DNA from 2 places in the Kitasatospora sp. NPDC057595 genome. Region 1 is predicted to be linked to the other one. Evidence: predicted binding sites of a transcription regulator. Region 1 holds the regulator's gene; the other holds the start of a gene.
The links. The regulator HrcA, encoded in region 1, represses chaperone genes, less so after heat shock. The targets are predictions, from matches to a motif close to TTNGCACTCNGNNNNNCNGAGTGCNAA.
Positions count from the first base shown of each region.

Region 2: the regulator HrcA is predicted to act here: its motif matches at 13,701-13,727, upstream of groES (co-chaperone GroES).

Region 1 is NZ_JBHVGL010000025.1:83,253-94,802, reverse strand. It holds gene ACFU9E_RS30195 (DUF3097 domain-containing protein) at 1-206, opposite strand, end outside; gene ACFU9E_RS30190 (DUF2785 domain-containing protein) at 227-1,006, opposite strand; gene ACFU9E_RS30185 (hypothetical protein) at 1,151-1,738, opposite strand; gene htpX (zinc metalloprotease HtpX) at 1,769-2,689, opposite strand; gene hrcA (heat-inducible transcriptional repressor HrcA) at 2,966-4,000, shown strand; gene dnaJ (molecular chaperone DnaJ) at 4,077-5,222, shown strand; gene ACFU9E_RS30165 (16S rRNA (uracil(1498)-N(3))-methyltransferase) at 5,304-6,053, shown strand; partial or broken gene ACFU9E_RS30160 (S41 family peptidase) at 6,140-9,370, shown strand; gene ACFU9E_RS30155 (histidine triad nucleotide-binding protein) at 9,441-9,794, shown strand; gene ACFU9E_RS30150 (ribonuclease Z) at 9,799-10,719, shown strand; gene ACFU9E_RS30145 (PhoH family protein) at 10,933-11,550, shown strand, end outside.
Region 2 is NZ_JBHVGL010000002.1:436,443-453,525, reverse strand. It holds gene ACFU9E_RS05550 (protein kinase) at 24-1,163, opposite strand; gene ACFU9E_RS05545 (SHOCT domain-containing protein) at 1,250-1,786, shown strand; gene ACFU9E_RS05540 (serine/threonine-protein kinase) at 1,841-3,736, opposite strand; gene ACFU9E_RS05535 (hypothetical protein) at 3,990-4,601, shown strand; gene ACFU9E_RS05530 (GuaB3 family IMP dehydrogenase-related protein) at 4,666-5,793, opposite strand; gene guaB (IMP dehydrogenase) at 5,976-7,481, opposite strand; gene shbA (RNA polymerase sigma factor ShbA) at 7,731-8,399, opposite strand; gene ACFU9E_RS05515 (response regulator transcription factor) at 8,717-9,328, opposite strand; gene ACFU9E_RS05510 (WhiB family transcriptional regulator) at 9,899-10,225, shown strand; gene ACFU9E_RS05505 (LysR family transcriptional regulator) at 10,324-11,340, opposite strand; gene groL (chaperonin GroEL) at 11,508-13,136, opposite strand; gene groES (co-chaperone GroES) at 13,254-13,559, opposite strand; gene ACFU9E_RS05490 (methyltransferase domain-containing protein) at 13,863-15,071, shown strand; gene ACFU9E_RS05485 (polysaccharide deacetylase family protein) at 15,047-15,967, opposite strand; gene ACFU9E_RS05480 (hypothetical protein) at 16,081-16,344, opposite strand; gene tsaD (tRNA (adenosine(37)-N6)-threonylcarbamoyltransferase complex transferase subunit TsaD) at 16,341-17,083, opposite strand, start outside.

The sequences.
Region 1 (11,550 bases):
ACCATCGGGAAGACCCGGTGCTTGCCGAACCGGTCCTCCAGGGTGACGGTGAACCCCTCGGCGGTCTTCTCGCAGCGCACCACCGCCCCGCAGAACCCGCTCGCCGCCTCCTCCACCACCAGGTCCCGCTCGGCGGGCACCTCCGGCGCGGGGGCCTGCTTCTTCCACGGCGGGGTCAGGTCGGGTCCGTACTGGCGGCTGCGCATTCCACGGAGTCTACGAGGCGTCAGCCGGTGAACGGCGAGTTCACCACCAGGATCCCGGCGATCCGCTCGCGCAGCGCGGCCGAGTGCGGCAGCGGCACCGGATCGGCGCCGCGCTCCATGCGCACACCCCGGTCGGCGAGCACGTGCAGCATCCGCAGGGTGCGCAGGGTGTTGGAGACGACCGCGGGCACGCCGCCGGAGGTCGCGGAGGGGCGGCGCGGCGGCTGGGCGGCGATCGGGTCGAGCCAGCCGAGGGCCTGGCGCTCGGTCAGGTCGGGGCGGGCGAGGATCTGGGCGAGGGCGAGGCCGAGCCGGTCGTCCTCCATGGCGTCCAGCACGTGGTCGGTGGGGGCGAGCAGCCGGGCGGCTGCCAGCTCCAGCAGCGGCGTCGGGTCGGCGAGCAGCCGGCCGCGGCCCAGGGCGGCCAGGTAGTCGGCGCCGTGCGCGACGGCGTGCAGCCAGCCGAGCTCCGGGTCCCAGCCGCGCAGATCGGTCTCGGCGACGTACCAGTGGGCGAAGGCGTCCTGCCAGGCCGGGCGGTGGGCGCCGAGGTCGGCGAGCTCGGCGAGCACCAGCGGGGCGAAGGTGCGGGCCTGGATCTCGGGGTCGGACAGCCGCTCGGCCATCTCGTCGCCGAGGGCCAGGCGCTGCTCCGGGGTGAGCAGGGGTGCCCAGCGGCACAGCTGCTCGTAGGCGAGGGTGTCGCGCACGTGCGGGTCGGCGGAGCGCAGGGCGGCGCTCACGGCGGCGAGGGTGTCGGGGGTCGGGGCGGCGGTTTCGAGCGCACTCCAGTCGATCATGGTCGGACCCTAGGCGAGCGGGGGAGCGGTGGCCACCGGATTTCCGGCCCGCGCGCCGGGCCCGCGCGCCGGGCCCGCGCGTCGACGTCCGCGCCCCGCGCCCCGGCGTCCGCGCCCCGCGCCCCGGCGTCCGCGCCCCCGCGCTCACAGTCCCGGCGCGCCCCAGACCGGGAACCAGCGGGTGAGGTCCTTCTCCAGCCGCAGGTCGTTGCCGAGCATCGCGTTGACCTCCAGCTCCAGCGGGCTGTCCCGCTTCTCCCCGCGGCCGGGCAGCGGCGCGAAGGGGTAGAAGGTACCGCGCTTGTACAGGTAGACCAGGGCCAGCGGCCGGCGCCCCGCGGCGTCGCGGAAACCGACCAGCGAGCAGAGCAGCTGCGGCCCGAAGCCGTTCGCCTCCAGCTCGCTGTTGACCGCGTGCAGGTCGTTGACCAGGTCGGGCAGCTCCTCGGCGGTGTGCCGGGCGAGCAGCCAGGAGTAGCCGTAGTCGTCCTTGGACGCCTCGACGGGGACGCCGCCGCGCTCGGTGTCGGCGTCCAGCAGCGCCCGGACCTGGCGTTCGACCTCGTCGAAGGCCCCGCCCTCGACCGAGGCGAAGCAGACCGAGCCGAGCCCGGTGGGCCGGAAGCCCGCCGCGGCCTCCAGGGTCAGCGCGGCGGACGGCACCCCGAACAGCTGGTCGAGGTCGGGTTTGACGGGCTTGGTGCGGCCGAACAGCGCGTCCAGGATTCCCACGGCGGTCCTTCCGGGGGGAGGGTCAACGGGTCAGCGGCCGAGCTGTGCGGAGATCTTCGCGAGCTGGGCCAGCCGCTGCTCCAGCGTCGGGTGGGTGGAGAACAGCTGGGTGGCGGCCTCGCGGGCGCTCAGCGCGGGGGCGAAGTAGAAGGCGTTGTAGGCCTGCGCCTGGCGCAGGTCCTTGGTCGGGATGGCGGCGATCTGGCCGGTCACCTTGGTGAGCGCCGAGGCCAGCGCGCTGGGCCGCCCGGTGAGCTGGGCGGCGGCCCGGTCGGCGGCCAGCTCCCGGTAGCGGGAGAGCATCCGGGTCAGCAGGAAGCTGATCGCGTAGACGGCGATCGACACCAGCGGGACGACCAGCGCGACGATCGCGGCGTTGGGGTCGTTGCTGTTGCGCCCGCCGCCCATGAAGCCGCCGTACATGGCGATCCTGGTCATCGCGCCGGCCAGGACGCCGAGGAAGCCGGCCACCGTCATCACGGCGACGTCCCGGTGGGCGACGTGCGACAGCTCGTGGGCGAGCACGCCCTCCAGTTCCTCCGGCTCCAGCCGGCGCAGCAGGCCGGTGGTGACGCAGACCACCGCGTTCTGCGGGTTGCGGCCGGTGGCGAAGGCGTTCGGCATGTCGTTGCGGGCGACGGCGACCCGCGGTTTGGGCATGTCGGCGAGCGCGCAGAGCCGGTCGACGGCGCCGTGCAGCTGCGGGTACTGCTCCGGGGTGACCGGATGGGCGCCCATGGCCCGTTCGGTGATCTTGTCGCTGAACCAGAACTGGGCGACGAACAGGCCGCCGGAGATCAGGACGATGATCGGCCAGGCACCGCGCAGCAGGGCGATGAGCAGCCCGGTGAAGCCGACGTACAGCAGTCCGATCAGGAACATCGTCCCCACCATCCGGCCGGTCAGGCCGCGGTCGGGGGCGAAACGGGTGTGCTGGCCCGAGGTCGACATCGCTGTTCCTCCGTTCGCCGTCCGCTTTCGATGCTGCCACCCGGGCGGGCCCGCGGCATCATCCGCGCGCCGCGGACTGCGGGCAGGATCACTCCGGCCGGGCCGTTCCTGCCGTCGGACCCGGGCCTTACACTGGCAGGTACGGATCTGGCACTCGGGTGTTCAGAGTGCCAAGGCCGGGGCCCCGCGGGGCCGGACCGGACAGCTCGAAATGCGGACACATGCCACAACGGCGTGTCACAACGGACAACGCGTGAAGACGGAGGTGCGTGCCCCATGGCCGGTGAGGTCCGCCAGCTCGACGACCGCAAGCTCGCGGTGCTTCGCGCGATCGTCCAGGACTACGTGGGGACGGAGGAGCCGGTCGGCTCCAAGGCCCTGGTGGACCGGCACAACCTCGGGGTCTCCCCGGCCACCGTCCGCAACGACATGGCGGCGCTGGAGGAGGAGGGGTACATCCACCAGCCGCACACCAGCGCCGGGCGGATCCCCACCGACAAGGGCTACCGGCTGTTCGTCGACAAGCTGGCCGAGGTCAAGCCGATGAGCGCGCCCGAGCGGCGGGCGATCCGGCACTTCCTGGACGGCGCGGTGGACCTCGACGACGTGGTCGCCCGCACGGTGCGGCTGCTGGCCCAGCTGACCCGCCAGGTCGCGGTGGTGCAGTACCCCTCGCTGAGCCGCTCCACGGTGCGGCACATCGAGCTGGTCGCGCTGGCCCCGGCCAAGGTGATGCTGGTGCTGATCACCAACACCGGCCGGGTCGAGCAGCGGCTGGTGGACTGCCCGGGCACGGTCGGCGAGACGCTGCTGGCGGATCTGCGGGCCCGGGTCAACGCGGGGGCCGCCGGCCAGCGCCTCCCGGACGTCCCCGGGCTGCTGGAAGGGCTGCCGGCGCTGTTCGAGGCGGCCGACCGGCCGACCGTGACGACCGTGCTGGCCACGCTCTTCGAGACGCTCGCCGAGCAGAGCGAGGAGCGGATCATGCTGGCCGGCACGGCCAACCTGACCCGTTTCGGCCATGACTTCCCGCTCACTATCCAGCCGGTGCTGGAGGCGCTGGAGGAGCAGGTCGTCCTGCTCCGCCTCCTGGGTGAGACCGCGGACGCCGGGATGACGGTCCGGATCGGCCGCGAGATCGCCTACGAGGGGCTGAATTCCACGTCGGTCGTCTCGGTCGGTTACGGTTCGGGCGACGAAAGCGTGGCCAAACTGGGTGTGATCGGTCCGACTCGGATGGACTATCCGGGCACAATGGGGGCGGTGCGAGCGGTGGCACGGTACGTGGGCCAGATCCTGGCCGAGTCGTAGGAACGGGCGCGCGTCATCCACATGACGCGTCCCGCAGTCGCAAGCACTCTTACAGGCGGAACAAGCGGAGCATTTGGTGGCCACGGACTACTACGCGGTACTCGGCGTCCGACGGGATGCGGGGCAGGACGAGATCAAGAAGGCGTTCCGGCGCCTGGCGCGCGAACTGCACCCGGACGTCAACCCGGACCCGAAGACGCAGGAGCGGTTCAAGGAGATCAACGCCGCCTACGAGGTGCTCTCCGACCCGCAGAAGCGCCAGGTCTACGACCTCGGCGGCGACCCGCTCTCGCCCAACGGCGGCGGCGGCGGGGCGGGCGGCTTCGGCGCGGGGGCGGCCGGCTTCGGCTTCTCCGACATCATGGACGCCTTCTTCGGCGCCGCCTCCGGCCAGCGCGGCCCGCGCTCGCGCACCCGGCGCGGCCAGGACGCCATGATCCGCCTGGAGATCACCCTGGAGGAGGCCGCCTTCGGCACCACCAAGGAACTCCAGGTCGACACCGCCGTCACCTGTACCACCTGCAGCGGCGAGGGCGCGGCCCCCGGCACCTCCGCGCAGACCTGTGACATGTGCCGCGGCAAGGGCGAGGTCTCCCAGGTCACCCGGTCCTTCCTGGGCCAGGTCATGACCTCCCGGCCCTGCCCGCAGTGCCAGGGCTTCGGCACCGTCGTGCCGACCCCGTGCCCGGAGTGCGCCGGCGACGGCCGGGTCCGCGCCCGCCGCACCCTGACCGTCAAGATCCCCGCCGGTGTCGACAACGGCACCCGGATCCAGCTGGCCGGCGAGGGCGAGGTCGGCCCCGGCGGCGGCCCGGCCGGCGACCTGTACGTCGAGATCGCCGAGACCACCCACGCGGTGTTCCAGCGGCGCGGCGACGACCTGCACTGCACCGTCACCATCCCGATGACGGCGGCCGCGCTCGGCACCCAGGTGCCGCTGCAGACGCTGGACGGGGTGGAGGAGGTCGACATCCGGCCCGGCACCCAGTCCGGCCAGTCCATCCCGCTGCACGGCCGGGGCATCACCCACCTGCGCGGCGGCGGCCGGGGCGACCTGATAGTGCACGTCGAGGTGCAGACGCCCACCAAGCTCGACGCCGAGCAGGAGGACCTGCTGCGCCGTCTGGCGGTGCTGCGCGGCGAGGAGCGGCCGTCCGGCCAGTTCGCGCCCGGGCAGCAGGGGCTGTTCTCCCGGCTGAAGGACGCCTTCAACGGCCGGTAGCCGTCCCGCGCGGGGGTGCCGAGGCTTCCTCGGCACCCCTTTGGCGTCCCCGTTCCCGTTCCCACCCCGGAGGTTCCCCGCATGACCGCGCCCGTGTTCGTCGTCGACACCGAGCGGATCGCCGCCGCCGCGCCCGGCGCGCCGGTGCGGCTGGACGGGCCGGAGGGCCGGCACGCGGCCGCCGTGAAGCGGCTGGAGCCGGGCGAGGCGGTCACCCTGGCGGACGGCCTGGGCCTGGGCGTGGACGGCACCGTCGCGGCGGTGCACGGCAAGGACGCGGTCGACGTGACGGTGACGGCCGTGCGCCGCGAGCCGGAGCCGGCGCCGCGGATCGTGGTCGTCCAGGCGCTGCCCAAGGGCGACCGGGGCGAGCTGGCCGTGGAGACCATGACCGAGGTCGGCGTGGACGTGGTGATCCCCTGGGCGGCCTCGCGCTGCATCACCCAGTGGAAGGGCGAGCGCGGCGCCAAGGCGCTCGCCAAGTGGCGGGCCACCGCGCGGGAGGCCGGCAAGCAGTCGCGCCGGCTGCGCTTCCCCGAGGTCCGCGAGCTGATGACCACCCGGCAGCTGGCCCCGGTGCTGGCCGGCGCCGCCTTCGCGGCCGTGCTGCACGAGGAGGGCGCCGAGCCGCTGGCCGGGGCCGCGCTGCCGGACGGCGGGGACCTGGTGCTGGTGGTCGGCCCGGAGGGCGGGGTCTCCCCGGAGGAGCTGGCGGCCTTCGCCGAGCACGGCGCGAGGCCGTACCGGCTCGGCCCCTCGGTGCTGCGCACCTCCACCGCGGGGGTGGCGGCCGGCGCGCTGCTGCTGGGCCGCACCGGCCGCTGGTCCTAGCCGGTCCCGGGGGAGCGTCCCCCGTGGGGGTTCGCGGTCGGTAAAGTCCGGGCGGGCGACGCGGCCGGGTGCCTAGGGTGACGGGTGTGAGCGAACCCGAGAGCACTCCCGTGGGCGCCTATCTGCGCCATCCGCACCTGCACGGCGACCTGATCACCTTCGTGGCCGAGAACGACGTGTGGCTCGCCCCGCTGGACGGCGGCCGGGCCTGGCGGCTGACGGCCGATCACGTCCCGGTCCGCCGCCCCCGGTTCTCCCCGGACGGCCGGTACGTCGCCTTCACCTCGACCCGGGACGGCGCCCCCGAGGTGCACCTCGCGCCCGTGGACGGCGGCCCGTCCCGCCGGCTCACCCACTGGGGCGACCCGCAGACCCAGCTGCGCGGCTGGACGGCGGACGGCCGGCCGATCGCCACCACCGCCGCCGGGCAGGCCTCGCTGCGCCGCACCTGGGCGCACGCCGTGCCGCTGGACGGCGGCGAGCCGGTGCGGCTGCCGTACGGCCCGGTCGGCGGGCTGGCCTTCGAGCCGGGTGGTGACCGGACGCTGCTGGTCTCGGCGTTCGGCGTGGAGCCGGCCTGGTGGAAGCGGTACCGGGGCGGGCGGGCCGGCAAGCTGTGGATCGGCACCGAGCGCTTCGAGCGGGTCCACGAGGAGCTGGACGGCAACATCGAGTCGCCGCTGTGGGTCGGGGAGCGCATCGCGTTCCTCTCCGACCACGAGGGCGTCGGCGCGCCGTACTCCAGCCTCCCGGACGGCTCCGACCTGCGCCGCCACGGCGGCTCCCCGGAGGGCTTCTACGCCCGCGACGCCGCCACCGACGGCGCCCGGGTGGTCTGGCACGCCGCCGGCGAGCTGTGGCTGCTGGACGACCTGGCGGGTGCCGAGCCGCGCCGCCTCGACGTCCGGCCGGCCGGACCGCGCGCCGGCCGCCGCCCCCGCCCGGTGTCCGCCGCGTACTGGCTGGAGGGCGCCGCCCCGGACCGCACCGGCCGGGCGGGCGCGGTGGTGGTGCGCGGCACCGTGCACTGGCTGGCCCACCGGGAGGGTCCGGCCCGGGTGCTGGACGAGACGCCGGGCGTGCGCGGGCGGCTGGCCCGGGTGGTGCCGGGCGCGGCGGGCGAGGACGCCGGGCAGGGCGTGGTCTGGGTGACCGACGCCGGGGGCGAGGACGCGATCGAGTACGCGCCCGAGGTGCTCGGCGCCGAGCGCCGCCGGCTGGCCGCCGGGGAGCTGGGGCGGGTCCGCGCGCTGGTGGTCTCGCCGGACGGCAAGCAGCTGGCGGTCGGCGCGCACGACGGCCGGGTGCTGCTGGTCTCGCTGGCCGACGGCTCCGTGCACGAGCTGGCGCACAGCACCGACGGCGAGGTCGGCGGGCTGGCGTTCAGCCCGGACTCGGCCTGGCTGGCCTGGTCGCAGCCGACCCTCGGGCCGTGGTCGCTGCGTCAGATCGTGCTGGCCAACCTGGCCACCCGGACGGTCTCCGAGGCGACCCCGCAGCGGTTCGTCGACTACTCGCCGGCCTTCACCGCGGACGGCCGGCACCTGGCCTTCCTGTCGGTGCGCAACTTCGACCCGGTGTACGACTCGCACGTCTTCGACCTGTCGTTCCCCAACGGCTGCCGTCCGTACCTGATCACGCTGGCCGCCGACACGCCGTCCCCGTTCGGGCCGAGCCGGGCCGGGCGGACCGTCGGCGGCGAGGACGACGAGCCCAGGGGCAAGCGGGCGGACGGCGAGGAGGGCGGGGCCGACGCGCCGCCGGTGACCCGGGTCGACCTGGACGGCATCGCCGACCGGATCGTGCCGTTCCCGGTCGAGGGCGGCCGGTTCGGCACCCTGCGGGCCGCCAAGGACGGGGTGCTGTGGACCCGCGTCCCGCTGGTCGGCGAGCTGGGCGACGAGGCCGCCTCGCTGGACGACGAGCGCCCGCGGCCCACCCTGGAGCGCTTCGACTTCCGCAAGCGCCGGGCCGAGCAGCTGGTGGACGGGCTGGACGCGTTCGCGGTGAGCGGCGACGGCACCCGGCTGGCGGTGCTGGACGAGGGCGAGCTGCGGATCCTGCCGGCCGGCCACAAGGCGTCCGGGGAGGACGAGGAGATCGACGTCGACCTGGACCGGCTGCGGGTGACCGTCGACCCGGCGGCCGAGTGGCGGCAGATGTACGACGAGAACGGCCGCCTGATGCGGGACAACTTCTGGCGCCCGGACCTCTCCGGGGTCGACTGGGCGGGGGTGCTGGACCGCTACCGCCCGCTGGTGGAACGGCTCGGTTCGCACGACGACCTGGTGGACCTGCTCTGGGAGGTGCACGGCGAGCTGGGCACCTCGCACGCGTACGTGGTGCCGCCCGGCCGGCACACCGAGGCGGCCCGCCGGCAGGGTCTGCTCGGCGCCGACCTGGTCCGCGACGGCGAGGTGTGGCGGATCGCCCGGATCCTGCCCGGCGAGTCCTCGGACCCGCGGGCGCACTCTCCGCTGGCCGCCCCGGGCGCGGCGATCCGCCCGGGGGACGCCGTGCTGGCGGTCAACGGCCGCCCGGTGGACCCGGTGACCGGCCCGGCGCCGCTGCTGGCGGGCACCGCCGGGCAGCCGGTGGAGCTGACCGTGGCCGGCAAGGACGGCACCGACCGGCGCCACCCGGTGGTCGTCCCGCTGGCCGACGACGAGGCGCTGCGCTACCACGACTGGGTGGCCGGCCGGCGGGCCACCGTGCGCGAGCTGTCCGAGGGCCGGCTCGGCTACCTGCACATCCCGGACATGCAGACCACCGGCTGGGCCCAGATCCACCGCGACCTGCGCTCGGAGATGGCCCGGGAGGGCGTGATCGTCGACATCCGGGGCAACCGGGGCGGTCACACCTCGCAGCTGGTGATCGAGAAGCTGTCCCGGCGGGTCATCGGCTGGGGCGTCGCCCGGGACGTCGCCAATCCGTCGCCGTACCCCGAGGACGCGCCGCGCGGGCCGGTCGTCGCGCTGGCCGACGAGTACTCCGGTTCGGACGGCGACATCGTCAACGCCGCCATCCAGGCGCTCGGCATCGGCCCGGTGGTCGGCACCCGCACCTGGGGCGGGGTGATCGGCATCGACAGCCGCTACTCGCTGGTGGACGGCACCCTGGTGACCCAGCCGAAGTACGCGTTCTGGTCGGAGCGGGTCGGCTGGGGCCTGGAGAACCACGGCGTGGACCCGGACGTCGAGGTGCCGTTCCCGCCGCACGCGTGGGCCGCGGGGGAGGACCCGCAGCTCGCCGAGGGCGTGCGGCTGGCCCTGGCGGCGCTCGCCGAGCGGCCGGCGAAGACCCCGCCGCCGTTGCCCGCGCACCGCCCGGGCTCGGCTAGCATGCCGCCGTACGGACCGACCGAGCAGCACCAGCGAGGAGAACCCGATGGCCGGCGAGCCGCAGCCCGACTGCCTGTTCTGCAAGATCGTGGCGGGCGAGATCCCGGCCACCGTGGTGCGCAAGACCGAGCGGGTGCTCGCCTTCCGCGACATCGCGCCGAAGGCCCCGCTGCACGTCCTGGTGATCCCGCACGCCCACTACCCCAACGCCGCCGCGCTGGCCGCCGAGGAGCCGGAGATCGCCGGCGAACTGCTCGCCGAGGCCGGCCGGGTGGCCGCCGACGAGGGCGTCGCGGACTACCGGCTGATCTTCAACACCGGCGCCGGCGCCGGGCAGACGGTCTTCCACGCCCACGTCCACGTGCTCGGCGGCAGGTCGATGACCGAGGACATGGTCTGACAGGGTGTCGCAGCGCGAACTCGTCGTCCTCGGCACCGCCAGCCAGGTGCCGACCCGGCACCGCAACCACAACGGCTACCTGCTGCGCTGGGACGGCGAGGGCCTGCTCCTCGACCCCGGCGAGGGCACCCAGCGCCAGATGCTGCGCGCCGGGGTCTCGGCCACCCAGCTCACCCGGATCGCCGTCACGCACTTCCACGGCGACCACAGCCTCGGCCTCGCCGGGGTGATCCAGCGGATCAACCTCGACCGGGTCCCGCACCCGGTGGACGTCTACTTCCCGGCCTCCGGCGAGGTGTACTTCGAGCGGCTGCGCCACGCCACCGCCTACCACGAGACGGCCGTGCTGCGGCCCCGCCCGATCGAGGAGTCCGGCCCGCTGCCGGTGCCCGGCGCCCGCTTCGCGCTGGACGCGGTCCGGCTCTCGCACCCGGTCGAGTCCTTCGGCTACCGGCTCAGCGAGCCGGACGGCCGCCGGCTGGTGCCCGAAAGGCTGGCCGCCCTGGGCATCGGCGGCCCGGACGTCGGCCGGCTGCAGCGGCAGGGCGCGATCGAGACGGACGGCCGGCGGATCACCCTGGACGAGGTCAGCGAGCCCCGGCCCGGCCAGCGGTTCGCCTTCGTCATGGACACCCGGCTCTGCGAGGGCGTGCACGAACTCGCCGAGGGCGCCGACCTGCTGGTCGTCGAGGCCACCTTCACCGACGCCGACGCCCGGCTCGCCGAGGACCACGGCCACCTCACCGCCGGCCAGGCCGGCAAGGTCGCCGCCGAAGCGGGCGCCCGCAGCCTGGTGCTGACCCACTTCTCCCAGCGCTACCCGGACCTCGGCCGGCACCTCGCCGACGCCCGCAAGCACTTCGACGGGCCGATCGTGCTTGCCGAGGACCTCGCCCGGGTACCAGTACCGCCCCGGCGCACGTGACCCGGCCGTACGCGTACCCGCGCCGACGCCGGTACGGCGGGCGACTGGTGCGGAAAACCGGTCGCGCGACCCCGGCGATCTGCCGCAGCATCGTCGGGTGCGGCCCCGCCGCCCGCCGCGTCGATCACGTGCGCGGCGTACCCTGGTGCCCCGGAGAGACCCGAGCGGCACCACGAGACACGGATGGGATGAGGCAGGCCCCAGCGCCGACCTATGAGTGACACATCGCAGACCCGTACCAACGGACAGCCGCGCCCCGAGGCGGCCGACGACGGCCGCGTCAGCGCCCGGATCGTCATCCCCGAGAAGCATCCGATGGTCACCCTGCTCGGCGCCGCCGACTCGCTGCTGCGGGTGATCGAGCAGGGCTTCCCCGCCGCCGACATCCACGTCCGCGGCAACGAGGTGACCGCGACCGGCCAGCGCGCCGAGGTGGCCCTCGTCAAGCAGCTGTTCAGCGAGATGATGCTGGTGCTGCGCACCGGCCAACCCCTGACGGAGGACGCCGTGGAGCGCTCCATCGCCATGCTCCGCGGTGCCGCGGACGACCCGGACAGCCCGGCGCCCTCGCAGGTGTTCACCGCGAACATCCTGTCCAACCGGGGCCGGACCATCCGTCCCAAGACCCTCAACCAGCAGCGCTACGTCGACGCGATCGACAAGCACACGATCGTCTTCGGCCTCGGCCCGGCCGGCACCGGCAAGACCTACCTGGCGATGGCCAAGGCCGTGCAGGCCCTGCAGGCCAAGGAGGTCAACCGGATCATCCTGACCCGCCCGGCCGTCGAGGCGGGGGAGCGGCTGGGCTTCCTGCCCGGCACCCTCTACGAG
Region 2 (17,083 bases), on a different contig from region 1:
CGACCACCTTCCCACCGGCCCCGTCAGCCTGCGAACAGCACCACGGCCACCACGCCGAGCAGCAGCAACAGGAACACCCCGCCCACCAGGACCGGGCCCAGCAGCGCCGGCGGGATCCGCGGCGGCCGGTCCGGTCCGGACGCCTCCGCCCGCGGCCGCTCGGCACCCGCCGCACCGTCACGCTTCACCGCACCGTCACGCTTCACCGAGCCGCCGCTTTTCACCGAGCCGCCGCTTTTCACCGAGCCGCGCCGCCCGGGCGCGCGACGCCGCTCCGGCAGCGGCGGCGCCACCCGGTCGCCGGCCGCCGGCTCCGGCGCGCCCGCCAGCAGCTCCGCCAGCTCCAGCCGGACCTCCGCGGCCGTCGGCCGCCGCGCCGGATCGGGCTGCAGCAGCCGCTCGACCAGCGGCCCCAGCGGCCCGCACGCCTCCGACGGCACCCGCCGGCCCTCCCGCACCGCCGTCACCAGCTCCGGCACCCCGCTCTCCGGGTACGGCGCGCGGCCGGTCACCATCCGGTGCAGCAGCACCCCGAGCGCCCAGCAGTCACCGGCCGGACCACCGTCCAACGGCCAGCGCTCCGCCACCGACCCGACCAGCTCGGCCCGCACCTCGTAGCGGCGCCGCCCGCCCGGTCCGCCCAGCTCCTCGGCCAGCACCTCCTCGGCCACCCCCGGGAGCAGTCCGCCCAGCAGCGCCGCGCCGTCCTCGCAGACCAGCACCGAACCGGCGGTCAGGTTCCCGTGCGCCAGGCCCGCGTCGTGCAGCGCCCGCAGCGCCGCGGCGAGGTCCGCGGCGACCTCCGCCGCCCGGTACGGCGGCAGCGGGCCGTCCGCGAGCAGCGCGGCCAACGGCCGCCCGGCCTGCCGCTCCTCGACGGTCCAGAGCCGGTCGCCCTCGACGAACGCCCCGGCGCCCTGCAGCAACCGCGGATGCCGCGGCGCGGCGGAACCGACCGCCGCCACCCGGCGCACCAGCCGCTCGCCCTCGACCGACCCGGAGCCGTCCGGCTCCTGATCGCCGATCAGCGACGCGGGAAGCTCCCACGCGCGCAGCCGGACGACGTCGCCGCTCCCCTCGTCCACGGCGAACGCGCTCAGCGCCTCCGGCCGGTCCGTCAGCCGGTAACGCCCCGCCAGCACCTGCCCCGGGCCCGCTCGCATGCGTGTTCCTCTCCGCTCACCGCCAAGCCTAGGCCCAGTCCGGCCGCGGCAGGCACCGCGCGGGCACCCCGGATTACCCTCGGTCCATGGACTGGACCGATCTGATCGACGCGGCCTTCGACATGGCCGGCAGCAGCAACAACGGCACCCGGGCCGAGGCCCTGCGCACCGTCGAGGCGAACGTCGCCCCCGACGAGAAGCCGGTCGCCTCCACGGCCGGGCGCCACCCCGACCACTTCCGCAAGGGCGTCCTGGTCCTGACCACCCACCGGCTGCTCTTCCTCAAGGACGGCAAGCCCCCGGTCCCGGTTCCGCTGGAGGCGGTCACCGACGCGACCGTCACCAGGACCCGGATCAACGGCGAGGTGCTGCTGGTGGTCGCGCTGACCGGCTCGCACCGCTTCGAGGACGTGGTCAAGGCGGAGATCTTCGCCGAGCAGATCCGCACCACCGCCCTGAACGCCCGCCAGGCCTCCCGGAAGACCCTCGGTGCCCCGGCCCCCGCGGCCGCCGCCTCCGGCGCCGAGTTGCTGGAGCAGCTGGAACGACTGGCCGCCCTGCGCACCGCCGGCGCCCTCACCGAGGAGGAGTTCACGCGCGCGAAGCACCGCCTGATCGGCTGACCCACCGCCGCACGGCCGCCCCGGGTCGGAGCGCCGGGAGGCGAGCGGCGCGAATCACTGCGCCGGCTGGAAGGTGTCGAAGGCGGTCTGGCGGGCCTGCGCGTTCTGCGGGGCGGCCCAGTCCGCGTCCGGCGTCGTCCAGTAGATCGCGTAGCCGTACTTGGCCGGGGAGCCGGTGACGAAGCCGCGGTTCAGCGAGTGCGTGCGCGGGCTGCCGCTGGTCCACTCCCAGTCGGCCGCGTTGGTCCACTCCCGGTAGGCGACGGACTGCAGCTGCACCCGCTGGTAGTTGGTCACCTGGCCGCGCAGCCCCGGCTCGGCGTCCTGCCAGTCGGCGAGCGCGCTCGGCCCCGGGCTGGTCGTCCACTCGATCCGCAGGGTGCTCCCGTTGCCCTTGAAGGTGCGGCGGATCGACTCCGAGCCCGACGGCTGCAGCCAGTCGGGCAGCACGACGGAGAAGCCGGACGGGTCCTTGTACTCGTGGTACCCGGCCGGCACCGCCGCCCCGGTCGCCGTCGGAGTGGGCGTCGGCGTCGGAGTCGGAGTGGGCGTCGGGGTGGGCGTATCGCTCGGCGTCGGGTCCGCGCTCGGCGTGGGGGCGGGCTCGGGCACCGCGTCCTGCGCCGGACCGGAGCTCTCCGACACCGTCACCGGCGCCGCGCTGCCCGGCGTGACGTCCGCCGCCGCGGTGCCGCGCGCGCCGTTCGCCGAGCCGTCGTCGGAGCCGCCGAGCGCCTGCACCAGCGCGACCACGCCCGCGATCAGCAGCAGCACCACCACGACCGTCGCCACGGCCAGCCGCCGCCGGCCGGTGCGCGGGTCGGCCCCGGCCGCCTGGGTCGCGCCCAGCGTCCACTCACTGGTGACCGGCCGGACCGCATCCGTCTCCGAATCCGACGGACCCGACGAACCGGAAGGACCCGACGGCCCCGACCCGCCCGCCGCGCCCGAAGGCTCGCCGGACACCACAGGCACCACCGGCGCCGCCGACTCCCCCTTCCCGGCGTCCCCGGCCCGGCTGCCCACCCGCACCGTCCCGAGCAGCCCGCCGATCGGCCGCTTCGCGCCGCCGTCCGCGACCGGAACCGCCTGCTCGGTGGTCGACTCGGCCCGCGCGGTCGCCTCGGCGACCACCCGCTTGAGCATCGCCCGGGTCTGCGAGGCGGTCAGCCGCTTCGCCGGGTCCTTGGCCAGCAGCCCCTCGATCACCGGCAGCAGCGGCCCGGCGTTCGCCGGGGCGGCCAGCTCCTCCGTCATCACCGCGGTCAGGGTCGCCAGCGCCGAGCCCCGGTCGTACGGGGGCCGGCCCTCGACCATCGCGTACAACGTGCCGCCCAGCGACCACAGGTCGGCCGGCGGTCCGGGCTTCTGCCCCTGGGCCCGCTCCGGGGATATGTACGAGGGCGCGCCGACCAGCATCCCGGTGGAGGTCACCGAGCTGTCGCCCTCCACGCTGGCGATGCCGAAGTCGGTGAGCACCACCCGGCCGTCCTCGCCGATCAGCACGTTGGACGGCTTGACGTCCCGGTGCAGGATGCCGAGCGCGTGGGCGGCACTCAGCACGCCGAGCACGTCCAGCGCGATCTCCGCCGCCCGGGCCGGCGCCAGCGGACCGTCCTCCCGGACCACGTCCGCCAGCGAGCGGGACTCGACCAGCTCCATGACGATCCACGGCCGGTCGTCCTCCTCGACCACGTCGAAGACGGTGACCGCCGAGTTGTGCCGGATCCGCGCCGTCGCCTTGGCCTCGCGCAGGGTGCGGACGATCAGCCGGTGCTTCTCGTCCTCCTCCACGCTGGCGTTCATCCGCAGTTCCTTGACCGCGACCGTCCGGCCCAGCATTTCGTCCTCGGCGCGCCAGACGGTGCCCATGCCGCCACGCCCGAGGACGTCGTTCAGCCGGTAGCGTCCGGCCAGGAGGCGGCCGTTGGAACCCTGCGCCTGGGTCATTCGGAACGTTCCCCCATGTGCTGCCGGCGGTCGTGGTGACGGCGTGTCGGACCGGCGTCAGGCCCGAGCGCCCAAGCCTCCATCATCCCCTGTCACGCACGCCCCCGACCACCCGGCCCCCGGCCACCCTGGCGCGCGCCCGGGCCGGGGCGGCGCTCCGTGCCCGATCCGTGATCGAAAACTCTGTCGACCCCGCTCCGGGCCCTGCTACCGTTCGGCAGCTCACCGTCTTTCCGGGGGGAACACGACGTCCATGACCGCATCCGAACCGGGCGCTGACGGCCAGTCGGTCCGGCCGCCCACGGCCCCGCACTTCTCGGTCGCACCGGAACCGGAGACCCCCGAGGGCTACGTGGCCCCCGGGATGCCCGGTGCCCCGGTGGCCGGTTACCGCCCCGTCGAACCGGCCGACCCGGCCGGGACCGGTACGGCCGACGGCACCGGCGGCGCCCCGGAGCACCGTCGCCGCCGGCACCGGACGGGCCCGGCCGTGGCGCTGGCCGTCCTCGCGATGCTGGCCGGCGCCGCGGCGTTCGGCTGCGCCCCGGCCCGCGCGGAGGCCACCGTCGGCTGGCTGGCCATCGCCCCGGCGGCGGCGGTCGCCTGGCCGCTGGGCCGGCTCGGCGGCCCCGGCCGGTTACTGCCGCCGCTGGGCGCCCTGCTGGCGTCCGGCGCGCTGTTCCTCGGCCAGTTGCTCGGGCAGACCCGCCGGCTGCACGAGCTGGCGGGCACCGGCTACGGCGAGCTGCTGCACGACGCCCTCCCGCTCTGGCGCGACGGCCGCCGCCCGCTGGACCTGGTCTTCTTCGGCATCGCCGTGATCGGCGGCTTCCTGCTCACCCGCCGCGCCGCCACCCGCCAGTGAACCCGCGCCGACACGGCGCGGGGCCCCCGCCGCGGTGCGCGACGGAGGCCCCGGGAGAACGGGCTCAGCGGTGGTTGAGCGCCGGGTTGACGGTCACCTCGACCCGCTGGAACTCCTTGAGCTCGGTGTACCCGGTGGTCGCCATCGCCCGGCGCAGCGCGCCGAACAGGTTCATGGTGCCGTCCGGGGTGTGCGACGGGCCGGTGAGGATCTCCTCGGTGCTGCCGACCGTGCCGAGGTCGACCCGCTTGCCGCGCGGCAGCTCCTCGTGGACGGCCTCCATGCCCCAGTGGTAGCCCTTGCCGGGCGCGTCGGTGGCGCGGGCCAGCGCGGCACCGATCATCACCGCGTCGGCGCCGCAGGCGACCGCCTTCGGGATGTCGCCGCTGTAGCCGACGCCGCCGTCCGCGATGACGTGCACGTAGCGGCCGCCGGACTCGTCCATGTAGTCGCGGCGCGCGGCGGCGACGTCGGCGACGGCGGTGGCCATCGGCACCTGGATGCCGAGCACGTTGCGGGTGGTGTGCGCGGCGCCGCCGCCGAAGCCGACCAGCACGCCGGCCGCGCCGGTGCGCATCAGGTGCAGCGCGGCGGTGTAGGTGGCGCAGCCGCCGACGATGACCGGGACGTCCAGCTCGTAGATGAACTGCTTCAGGTTGAGCGGCTCGGCCGCGCCGGAGACGTGCTCGGCGGAGACGGTGGTGCCGCGGATGACGAAGACGTCGACCCCGGCGTCCACGACGGCCTTGGAGAACTCGGCGGTGCGCTGCGGCGAGAGCGCGGCGGCGGTGACCACGCCGGAGTCGCGGACCTCCTGGATCCGCTGCTTGATCAGCTCGGCCTTGATCGGCTCGGCGTAGATCTCCTGCAGGCGGCGGGTCGCGGCGGACTCGTCGGTGATCGCGGCGATCTCGTCGAGCAGCGGCTGCGGGTCCTCGTAGCGGGTCCAGAGGCCTTCCAGGTTCAGCACGCCGAGGCCGCCGAGGCGGCCGATGGCGATGGCCTGCTGCGGGGAGACCACGCTGTCCATGGGAGCGGCCAGGAACGGCAGCTCGAAGCGGTAGGCGTCGATCTGCCAGGCGATCGAGACCTCCTTCGGGTCACGCGTACGGCGGCTGGGGACGACGGCGATGTCGTCGAAGGAGTACGCCCGGCGGCCGCGCTTGCCTCGCCCGATCTCGATCTCAGTCACTTCGAGCCCTTCTGGTGGTGTTGCTCATGCCCGCCGGGTCACCCCGGCCGCCCCCCAGTATCCCGCACCCGTCCGCCCTCGCACGGCCCCGCCCGGCCCCCGGTCCCCCGGCAGGCGGTCCCCGGGACAGCCCGCGGGGCCCGCCACCCCTCGGTGGCGGGCCCCGCGGCCGGGTGCCCCGATCAGCGGCGGGCGCTGTAGTTCGGCGCCTCGACGGTCATCTGGATGTCGTGCGGGTGGCTCTCCTTGAGGCCCGCCGAGGTGATCCGGACGAACCGGCCCTTGCTCTCCATCTCGGCGACGTTGGCGGCGCCCACGTAGCCCATGGTCTGGCGCAGACCGCCGACCAGCTGGTGCAGCACCGCGCCGAGCGGGCCGCGGTAGGGCACCTGGCCCTCGATGCCCTCGGGGACGAGCTTGTCGTCCGAGGCCACCTCGGCCTGGAAGTAGCGGTCCTTGGAGTAGGAGCGGCCCTGGCCGCGGGACTGCATGGCGCCCAGCGAGCCCATGCCGCGGTAGGACTTGTACTGCTTGCCGTTGATGAACAGCAGCTCGCCCGGGGACTCCTCGCAGCCGGCCAGCAGCGAGCCCAGCATCACGGTGTCGGCGCCGGCGGCCAGCGCCTTGCCGATGTCGCCGGAGTACTGCAGACCGCCGTCGCCGATGACCGGCACGCCGGCCGCCTGGCAGGCCAGCGCGGCCTCGTAGATCGCGGTGACCTGCGGGACGCCGATGCCGGCGACCACGCGGGTGGTGCAGATGGAGCCCGGGCCGACGCCGACCTTGACGCCGTCCACGCCGGCGTCGATCAGCGCCTGGGCGCCGTCGCGGGTGGCGACGTTGCCGCCGACCACGTCGACCTTGACGGCCGACTTGATCTTCGCGATCCAGGCCAGCGCGTTGTGGCTGTGGCCGTGCGAGGTGTCGACGACCAGGAAGTCCACGCCCGCCTCGACCAGGGCCTGGGCCCGGTCGAAGGCCTCGGCGCTCGCGCCGACGGCGGCACCGACCAGCAGCCGGCCCTCGGAGTCCTTGGCGGCGTTGGGGTACTGCTCGGCCTTGACGAAGTCCTTGACCGTGATGAGGCCCTTGATCCGGCCGTCGTCGTCGACCAGCGGCAGCTTCTCGATCTTGTGGCGGCGCAGCAGCGCCATCGCGTCGACGCCGGAGATACCGACCTTGCCGGTGATCAGCGGCATCGGGGTCATGATCTCGCGGACCTGGCGGGTGCGGTCGGTCTCGAAGGCCATGTCGCGGTTGGTGACGATGCCGAGCAGCTTGCCGCTCCCGTCGGCGATCGGCACACCGGAGATCCGGAACTTGGCACAGAGCGCGTCGGCCTCGGCCAGCGTGGTCTCCGGGCCGACCGTGATCGGGTCGGTGACCATGCCCGACTCGGAGCGCTTCACCAGGTCGACCTGGTTGGCCTGGTCCTCGACCGACAGGTTGCGGTGCAGGACGCCGACGCCGCCCTGACGGGCCATCGCGATCGCCATCCGCGACTCGGTGACCTTGTCCATCGCCGCGGAGAGCAGCGGAATGTTGACGCGCACGTTGCGGGAGACCCGCGAGGAGGTGTCGACCTCGTTCGGCAGCACCTCGGACGCCCCCGGCAGCAGCAGGACGTCGTCGTACGTGAGTCCGAGCATCGCGAACTTCTCGGGTACGCCTGCGGCGTTGTAAGACATTTCGGGGGTACCTTCCGTGGCCGGCTCGATCAGCTCGCGCCCTGCAGGTGGGGGCGCTGTCATCAGCTCACTCGCTCGGACGCCGAAAGCCCGGTGGCCGTGACCGTTGGAGGATCCTCCAGGGAAACCCCGTGCACACCGTCGAAACTTTGGCGACCCGCCCAGGCGCCGATACCCCATGGTACTGGCACCGCGAATGCGCTCTCGTGTGCCCTTGACAACACAGCCCGGCCATGGGCCATTCCGCTTCTAGGAGGACTCCTCCGCGAGCGCCCGCAGCCGGCTGAGCGCACGGTGCTGGGCGACCCGGACGGCCCCCGGGGACATCCCGAGCACCTCCCCGGTCTCCTCCGCCGAGAGCCCGGCGGCCACCCGCAGCAGCACCAGCTCGCGCTGCCGGGCCGGCAGGTTGGAGAGCAGCTCCTTCGCCCAGGCCGCGTCGCTGCTGAGCAGCGCCCGCTCCTCCGGGCCGAGCGCGTCGTCCGGCACCTCCGGCAGGTCGTCCTGCGGGATCACCGTCGAGCCGGGCCCGCGCATCGCGGCCCGCTGCAGATCGGCGATCTTGTGCGCGGCGATCCCGTAGACGAAGGCCTCGAACGGGCGCCCCTGGTCCCGGTACCGGGGCAGCGCGCAGAGCACCGCGACGCAGACCTCCTGCGCGATGTCGTCCACGTGGTGCCGGGCACCGCCGGGCAGCCGCACCAGCCGGCCGCGGCAGTACCGCAGGGCCAACGGGTGGACGTGGGCGAGCAGCGCGTCGATCGCCGGACCCTCGCCGCGGACGGCGGCCGCGACCAGTGCGGAGAGCGCACCGGGACCGTCGCCCGGTTCCGCGTACGCCGGGCCGGGCCCGGGCGCGGAGGGCTCGGCCTCCACCGGGTCCGCCTCACCGGGAGCCCCGGTCACGTCGTCACGCATCGGTCCATGGTGCCTGGTCGCGCGGGAAAACGCGGCACCGCGTCCGGAGTTGTGCACCGGAACGTTATGCGGTGCCGCACCGGTCCGCACCACCGGCCCCTCCTGCACCGTCCCGCCTCCCGCCCCGCCGCCCCGGGCGCTCCCGTCCGCGGCGCCGTCCGCCGAGTCTCCCGCGGCCCTGTGGTTCGCCGCAGTTCCTGCCCGCTGGTCCCCGAGGTGCTCCACTCCTCCATGGTGCAACCTCGGGACCGTCACGTCACACGCCCCCGCGCGGACAATCGCGCGGAGCGTGCCGGACCCGGCGGCGCCGGCGGCGGTCAGCGGACCAGGCCCCAGCGGAAGCCCAGCGCCACCGCGTGCGCGCGGTCCGAGGCGCCGAGCTTCTTGAACAGCCGCCGGGCATGGGTCTTGACGGTGTCCTCGGAGAGGAACAGCTCGCGGCCGATCTCGGCGTTGCTGCGTCCGTGGCTCATGCCTTCGAGCACCTGGATCTCACGCGCCGTCAGGGTCGGCGCCGCGCCCATGTCCGGGCTGCGCAGCCGGCGGGGGGCGAGCCGCCAGGTCGGGTCGGCGAGCGCCTGGGTGACGGTGGCCCGCAGTTCGGCGCGCGAGGCGTCCTTGTGCAGGTACCCGCGGGCGCCGGCGGCGACCGCGAGGGCGACCCCGTCGAGGTCCTCGGCGACGGTGAGCATGATGATCCGGGCGCCCGGATCGGCGGACAGCAGCCGCCGGACCGTCTCCACCCCACCGAGGCCGGGCATCCGGACGTCCATCAGGACGAGGTCGGAGCGGTCGGCCACCCAGCGGCGGAGGACCTCCTCCCCGTTCGTCGCGGTGGTGACCCGGTCGACACCGGGTACGGTCGCGACCGCGCGGCGAAGCGCCTCGCGGGCGAGCGGGGAATCGTCGCAAACGAGAACGGAAGTCATGACCGTCGTCCTCCGCAGCTGATCCGCGTCACGTTGAGCCTCCTGGCTGGTACGAACCTCTTCGACACGGCCGATCGGCGTCAGACTCCGTGCTGATCGCCTGAGATTCCCCGCGATCGTTCCCGACGTCCGGCGCCCGCTAACCGCCTCCGCACTTCCAACGACCATCACTCGAATGAGTTACGGCCTTCGGGGCCACCTCCACCACTGTACGTGGCCGACCCGTTACCGATCAGCCGCATCGCGGTGCACACGCCGCACTTTTGCGCAGCTCGCGCGCGGTCGGCGTACAACCCGCACACCCGCGCGGGTCCTCGTGCGCCGGTCGGCCACCCGATTGCCACATTCGCGCCCGGCGGTCGCCGGCCCGGCAGGCCTGCCCACTTTGCCCGGTTTTATAGCTTTCGTATGGTCATTGACTGTTGTGCCACTCTGTGGGTGACTTGTCCATGGAGTTGCCGTAAGTCATATTTCCAGGTGTCCACACCGCGCCGGACGCCCGCCGTGCCGTCGCCGACGCAAGCCGCCGGCGACCGGCCCGCGGTCGACGACCTCTGAAGGGAATGAGCCATGGCAGATTTCTCCCGACTCCCCGGCCCCAACGCGGACCTCTGGGACTGGCAGCTCTCCGCGGCCTGCCGCGGCGTGGACAGCTCGCTCTTCTTCCACCCCGAGGGGGAGCGCGGCGCGGCCCGCAGCTCGCGCGAGGCGAGCGCCAAGGAGGTCTGCATGCGCTGCCCGGTGCGCACCGAGTGCGCCGCGCACGCGCTGGCGGTGCGCGAGCCGTACGGCGTCTGGGGAGGCCTGACCGAGGACGAGCGCGAGGAGATGATGGGCCGCTCGCGCAACCGGCTGGTGGAGGTACCGCTCGTGGCGCCGAGTGCGGCCCAGCAGTAGAAACGCCAGGCTCCGCCCGACCGGGAAGAAACGTTACTTCCCGGAGTGACACCTGTTCGGGGCCCGCCCGGTCGACACGGGCCCGGCACGCCGGCGGGTCAGCGCCCCGCCGTCGCCCCCGCCGCCGCCCCCGCCAGCCGCTCCAGCATCAGCGCCACCGCCGGCACCTCGGCGAGGTCCGGCAGGGTCAGCGCGACCACCTGCCGCACCGCCGGCGCCCCCGAGACGGCGTGCACCGCCACCGGCACCACCCCGTCCGGCCGTACCGACTCCAGCGCCAGTCCGGGCAGCACCGCCACCCCGAGTCCGGCCGCCACCAGCCCGACCACCGCCGGGTAGTCGTCGGTCGCGAAGTCGATCCGCGGCTCGAAGCCGGCGCCCGCGCACAGCTCCACCAGGTGCCCCCGGCACTGCGGACAGCCGGCGATCCACTGCTCCCCCGCCAGTTCGGCCAGCCCCACCGGCCCGCCGCGCCCGGCCAGCCGGTGCCCCGCGGGCAGCAGGCCCACCAGCGGGTCGTCCAGCAGCGGGGTGACCACCAGATCGGACCAGTCGGCCCCGGCGCTCAGCTGCTGGGCCTCCAGATTGGCCTCGGCGCGCGCCTCCCGGGGCGTTCCGTGCGCGGGCGCGGGCGCCGGCGCGAGGGTGGATCCGGGGGCCTGCGGGTAGCGGAAGGCGAGCGCGACCTCGCACTCGCCGCCGCGCAGCATCGCCAGCGACTCCGGCGGCTCGGCCTCGACCAGCGACACGCGCACGCCCGGATGGCTGTCCCGCAGCCGGGCGACGGCCGGCGGCACCAGGGTCGAGCTTGCGGTCGGGAAGGACACCAGCCGCACCCGTCCGGCCCGCAGCCCGGCGATCGCGGCGACCTCCTCCTCCGCGGCGGAGAGCCCGGCGAGGATCCCGGTGGCATGCTTGAGCAGGACCCGCCCGGCCTCGCTCAGCTGCATCCCTCGGCCCGAGCGGACCACCAGCGGGGTGTCCACGGACTTCTCCAGGGCCTTCATCTGCTGACTGATGGCGGGCTGGGTGCAGCCCAGCTCGCGGGCGGCGGCGGAGAAGGAGCCGGTGCGGGCTACGGCACGCAGGACGCGCAGGTGGCGGGCCTCGATCATGCCACCAAGATATAAGGGATTCTTTGCATTACGCAAAATTCAACTGATAGTTGAAGACTGAAGCAGCCCTGAACGGCCGCAGGCCCGGCCCGCCACCCCTCTCGGGGCGCGGACCGGGCCTGCGTCAGTGGCCGCGCTCAGCGGCTGCGGCCTCGGTGGCTACGGCCTCAGTGCGAGTGGCCGTGACCGCCGTGCGAGTGACCGTTGTCGGCCTCCTCCTCCTTCTTCTCCACCACGAGGGTCTCGGTGGTGAGCAGCAGGGAGGCGATCGAGGCGGCGTTCTCCAGGGCGGAGCGGGTGACCTTGACCGGGTCGATGACGCCGGCCTTGACCAGGTCGCCGTACTCGCCGGTGGCGGCGTTGTAGCCCTGGCCCTGCTCCAGCTCGGAGACCTTGGAGGTGATGACGTAGCCCTCCAGGCCGGCGTTCTGGGCGATCCAGCGCAGCGGCTCGTGCAGCGCCTTGCGGACGACCGCGACACCGGTGGCCTCGTCGCCGGACAGGCCCAGGCCGTCGTTCAGCACCTTGGCGGCGTGGACCAGGGAGGCGCCACCACCGGCGACGATGCCCTCCTCGACCGCGGCGCGGGTCGCCGAGATGGCGTCCTCCAGGCGGTGCTTGCGCTCCTTGAGCTCCACCTCGGTGGCGGCACCGACGCGGATGACGCAGACGCCGCCGGCCAGCTTGGCCAGGCGCTCCTGCAGCTTCTCGCGGTCCCAGTCCGAGTCGGTGTTGGCGATCTCGCCCTTGATCTGGGCGACGCGGCCGGCCACGGCCTCGCTCTCGCCGGCACCGTCGACGACGATCGTCTCGTCCTTGGTGACGGTCACGCGGCGGGCCGAGCCCAGCACGTCCAGACCGGCCTGGTCGAGCTTGAGGCCGACCTCCTCGGAGATCACGGTGCCACCGGTCAGGACGGCCAGGTCGCCGAGGATCGCCTTGCGGCGGTCGCCGAAGCCCGGGGCCTTGACGGCCACCGCGTTGAAGGTGCCGCGGATCTTGTTCACCACGAGGGTGGACAGCGCCTCGCCGTCGACGTCCTCGGCGATGATCAGCAGCGGGCGGGAGGAACCGCCCTGCAGGATCTTCTCCAGCAGCGGCAGCAGCTCCTGGATGGAGGAGATCTTGCCCTGGTTGATCAGGATGTACGGGTCCTCCAGGACCGCCTCCTGCCGCTCCGCGTCGGTGACGAAGTACGGCGACAGGTAGCCCTTGTCGAACTGCATGCCCTCGGTGAAGTCCAGCTCCACGCCGAAGGTGTTCGACTCCTCGACGGTGATGACACCGTCCTTGCCGACCTTGTCGATCGCCTCGGCGATCAGCTCGCCGACCTGGGCGTCCTGGGCGGACAGGGTGGCGACGGCGGCGACGTCGTCCTTGCCCTCGATCTCACGGGCGACCGACAGCAGGTGCTCGGAGACGGCGGCGACGGCCTTGTCGATGCCCTTCTTCAGGGCGGCCGGGCCGGCGCCGGCGGCGACGTTGCGCAGACCCTCGTTGACCAGGGCCTGGGCCAGCACGGTGGCGGTGGTGGTGCCGTCGCCCGCGACGTCGTTGGTCTTGGTGGCGACCTCCTTGACGAGCTGCGCGCCAAGGTTCTCGTACGGGTCGTCGAGCTCGACCTCACGGGCGATGGTGACGCCGTCGTTGGTGATGGTCGGGGCGCCGAACTTCTTGTCGATGACGACGTTGCGGCCCTTGGGGCCGATGGTCACCTTGACGGTGTCGGCCAGCTTGTTGACACCGCGCTCCAGCGAGCGGCGGGCGTCCTCGTCGAACTGCAGGATCTTCGCCATGTTCCCTATTCCCTCGGGGGTGCGGCCTTCACGGCGGCCGCTCGACTACGTGAACCAACAGCCACGCCCCGGTCCCCTGTCACTAGGGACACGGATCCGGGGCGTGGCTCTGACGTCTTACTTCTCGATGATGGCGAGAACGTCGCGGGCGGAGAGCACCAGGTACTCCTCGCCCTGGTACTTCACCTCGGTGCCGCCGTACTTCGAGTACAGGACGATGTCACCGACGGCGACGTCGAGCGGCAGACGCTGGCCGTCCTCGAAGCGGCCCGGGCCGACGGCCAGGACGACGCCCTCCTGGGGCTTCTCCTTGGCGGTGTCCGGGATAACCAGGCCGGAGGCCGTGGTGGTCTCGGCGTCGAGCGGCTGGACCACGATGCGGTCCTCGAGCGGCTTGATGGCAACCTTGCTGCTGGTGGTCACGTCCGAGCTCCCCTTCGGAGATTACGGGGTTTTCTAACGGGTAGGGGCGAACTCGCGCATCTGCCGTCGCGGGGGTCAGACACGCACTGTCGCGTTAGCACTCCCCCGGTGGGGAGTGCTAGTGATGACCATAGGCCGCGGTTAGCACTCAGTCAACCAGAGTGCCAACGACGCGCCCGGCGGTCCCACGATCCGAATGAGTGGGCGACGGGTGGCCGTACTCATGTGCGGGGCGGTCCCGGCCCGCACACCCGGCCGTCCTCCTGTCGCCTTCGGCCAGGTCCGACCGGCGAGAATGGCGGGGTGGAGAACGACGACCTGCGGCCCCTGCTGACCGACCGGGGCCAGGCCCTGCTCGCCGAACTGCGCGACTTCGCGCCCGGGGAGGAGCTGGCGCTGGCCACCCGGCTGCGCAAGGAGCACCCCGCCGAGCTGGTCTCGGCCGCCTTCGGGCAGGCCCGGCTGCGGCAACGGGCCCGGGCCAAGTTCGGCGCCGACGCCGACCTCATGTACTTCACGCCCAACGGCGTCGAGCAGTCCACCCGGCGCGAGGTCGCCGAGTGGCGGGCGCGCCGCTTCGCGGACCTCGGGGTGAAGCGGCTGGCCGACCTCTGCTGCGGGATCGGCGGCGACGTGCTGGCGCTGGCCCGGGCCGGTGTCGAGGTGCTCGCCGTCGACAAGGACCCGGCCGCCTGCGCCGCCACCGCCGCCAACGCGGCCGCGCTGGGCCTGGCCGACCGGGTCGAGGTGCGCTGCGCGGACGTCGCCGACGTCGACGTCACCGGCTTCGACGCGGTCTTCACCGACCCGGCCCGGCGCACCTCGCGCGGCCGGGTCTTCGACCCCGAGGCGTACGCGCCGCCGCTGTCCTGGGCGATCGAGGCCGGCCGGCGCACCCCGGTCGGGGCGCTCAAGGTGGCGCCCGGCATCCCGCACGAGGCGGTGCCGGCCGACGCGGAGGCCGAGTGGGTCTCCGACCACGGCGACGTCAAGGAGGCGGTGCTCTGGTTCGGCACCCGCGCCGAGCGCCCGCACCGCGCCACCCTGCTGCCGCAGCGGGCCAGCCTCACCGGCGGCGACCTGCCCGACCCGCCGGCCGGCCCGGTCGGCCGCTACCTCTACGAGCCGGACGGCGCGGTGATCCGGGCCCACCTGGTCGCGGAGGTGGCGCAGCGGGTGAACGGGCGGCTGATCGACCCGAAGATCGCCTACGTCACCTCGGACGAGCTGGTCGACACCCCGTACGCGCACGGCTTCGAGCTGACCGACGTGCTGCCGTTCCACATCAAGAGGCTCAAGGCGCTGCTGCGCGAGCGGGGCGTCGGCACCGTGGTGATCAAGAAGCGCGGCATGGCGATCACCCCGGAGGAGCTGCGCCGCCAGCTGAAGCCCGCCGGCCCGAACGAGGTCACGGTGATCCTCAGCCGCACCGACCACGGCCCGCTGATGATGCTCGGCCGGCCGGTGACCGGCCCGGCCGCGGCCGTTCAGCCGGCCGGCGCCGCGATGTAGTCCTCAAGACGGGCCACCGCGAAGCCCTGCTCCTGGATCCTGGCCAGCAGTTCCCCGAACATCTGCGTCATCGTCTCGCCCTTGAGGTCCTTCGGGCCCCGGAAGTGGGCGAGCACGATGTCGCCGGGCCGCAGCTTCTTGTCCGCCGCCTGGTACTGCATGTCGTGGATCTGCATCGACTCCCGCCACAGCACGATCGCCCGCGGCCCGCACTGCTGCACCGCGGTGTTGAGCGCCGGCGTGTTGGCGCCGTCGCCGTAGGGCGGGCGGAACAGCAGCGGCGGGGTGCCGTACTGCTGGGTGAGCGCGGCCTGGGCGTCGCAGACCTCGGACTTCTGCTTCTCCGGCGTCACCTTGCTCAGCTGCGCGTGGTCCACGGTGTGGTTGTGGACGTGGTTGCCGAGCGCCTGGAGCCGCTTGAAGTAGCCGTAGTCGTCCTTGACGATGTCGCGGGTCAGGAACATCGAGACCGGCACCTTGAGGTCGGTCAGCATCTCGACGAACTTCGGGTCCTTCTCGGCGCCGTCGTCGATGGTGACGAAGACGACCTTGTCGGCGGTCCGCACCTCGCTGAACACCGGGACCTGGCCGGTCCGCTGGAGCTTCACCGGCTTGTCGGCGGGGGCCGGGGGCGCGGGCGGCAGCGGGGTGAGGTGCCACTTCGCCCAGGCGGCGGCGTCCCCCTCGGCCGGGGCGGGGGAAGCGCTCGGCGGCGGGGTGGCCGCGCCCTGTTGCGGCGCGGCGGACCCGGCCGGGGCGGTGGTGCCGCCCGGCGCCACCAGCGCGGCGGACGCGGCGCCGCTGTCGTCCCCGCCCGAACACCCGGTGGCGGTGGCCAGCAGGGCCATGGCCCCCACCGCGTACACCGTCGTCCTGCTCCACCCGTGCCTGTTCACCGCGCCGTGCTCCCCGTTCCCGTTCAGCGATCCCACTCGCTAGCACGGTAACGCCACGGCGTTCGGTTCCCGATCGGACGTGCGAACGGGCGCCGGGATCAGCCTTGCACGGCCTACTCCACGTGCTCGCTGATGAAGGACCAGCGGTGCACCGGGCGGCCCAGCAGGCCGGCGGGCGGCTCGGCCACCGGGACCGGCTCGCCGGACCACCAGGTGATCAGCAGCACGCGCTCGCCGGGGGCGGCGAACAGCTCGGCGCGTTGCAGCCCGGCGCGGCCGCGCAGCGCGGGCAGCGCGGTCTCCCGGACCCAGGCGGAGAGCTCGGCGCCGCGTCCGTCGGCGGCCCGGGCCTCCCACATCGCGGCGGTGGTGCTCACGCCTGCCCGCCCAGGGCCTGATAGGCCTGGCCGTGGAAGTCCGTGTGCGGGACGTGGACCTCGGTGACGGGCAGCGAGGAGTCCGCCGACAGGTCGAAGGAGGACGGCGCGCGGTCCCGCCAGACCATCTCGGAGCCCAGCGCGGCGACCATCGCGCCGTTGTCGGTGCACAGGCCCGGGCGGGGCACCCGCAGCTGGATGCCGGCCTTGTCGCAGCGCTGCTGGGCCATCTCGCGCAGCCGCGAGTTGGCCGCGACGCCGCCGCCGATCATCAGGTGGTCGACGCCGTTGTCCTTGCAGGCCTTGACCGCCTTGCGGGTCAGCACGTCGGTGACCGCCTCCTGGAAGGACGCCGCGACGTCGGCGACCGGCACCTCCTCGCCGGCCCGGCGCTTCGCCTCCACCCAGCGGGCGACGGCGGTCTTCAGACCGGAGAAGGAGAAGTCGTACTCCGGGTCCCTGGGGCCGGTCAGGCCGCGCGGGAAGGCGATCGCCTTCCGGTCGCCCTCCCGGGCGGTGCGGTCCACCACCGGGCCCCCGGGGAAGCCGAGCCCGAGCACCCGGGCCACCTTGTCGAAGGCCTCGCCGGCCGCGTCGTCGATGGTCGCGCCGAGCGGGCGCACGTCGCTGGTGATGTCCTCGCTGAGCAGCAGCGAGGAGTGCCCGCCGGAGACCAGCAGGGCCATCGTCGGGGACGGCAGGCGGCCGTGCTCCAGCTGGTCCACGCAGATGTGCGAGG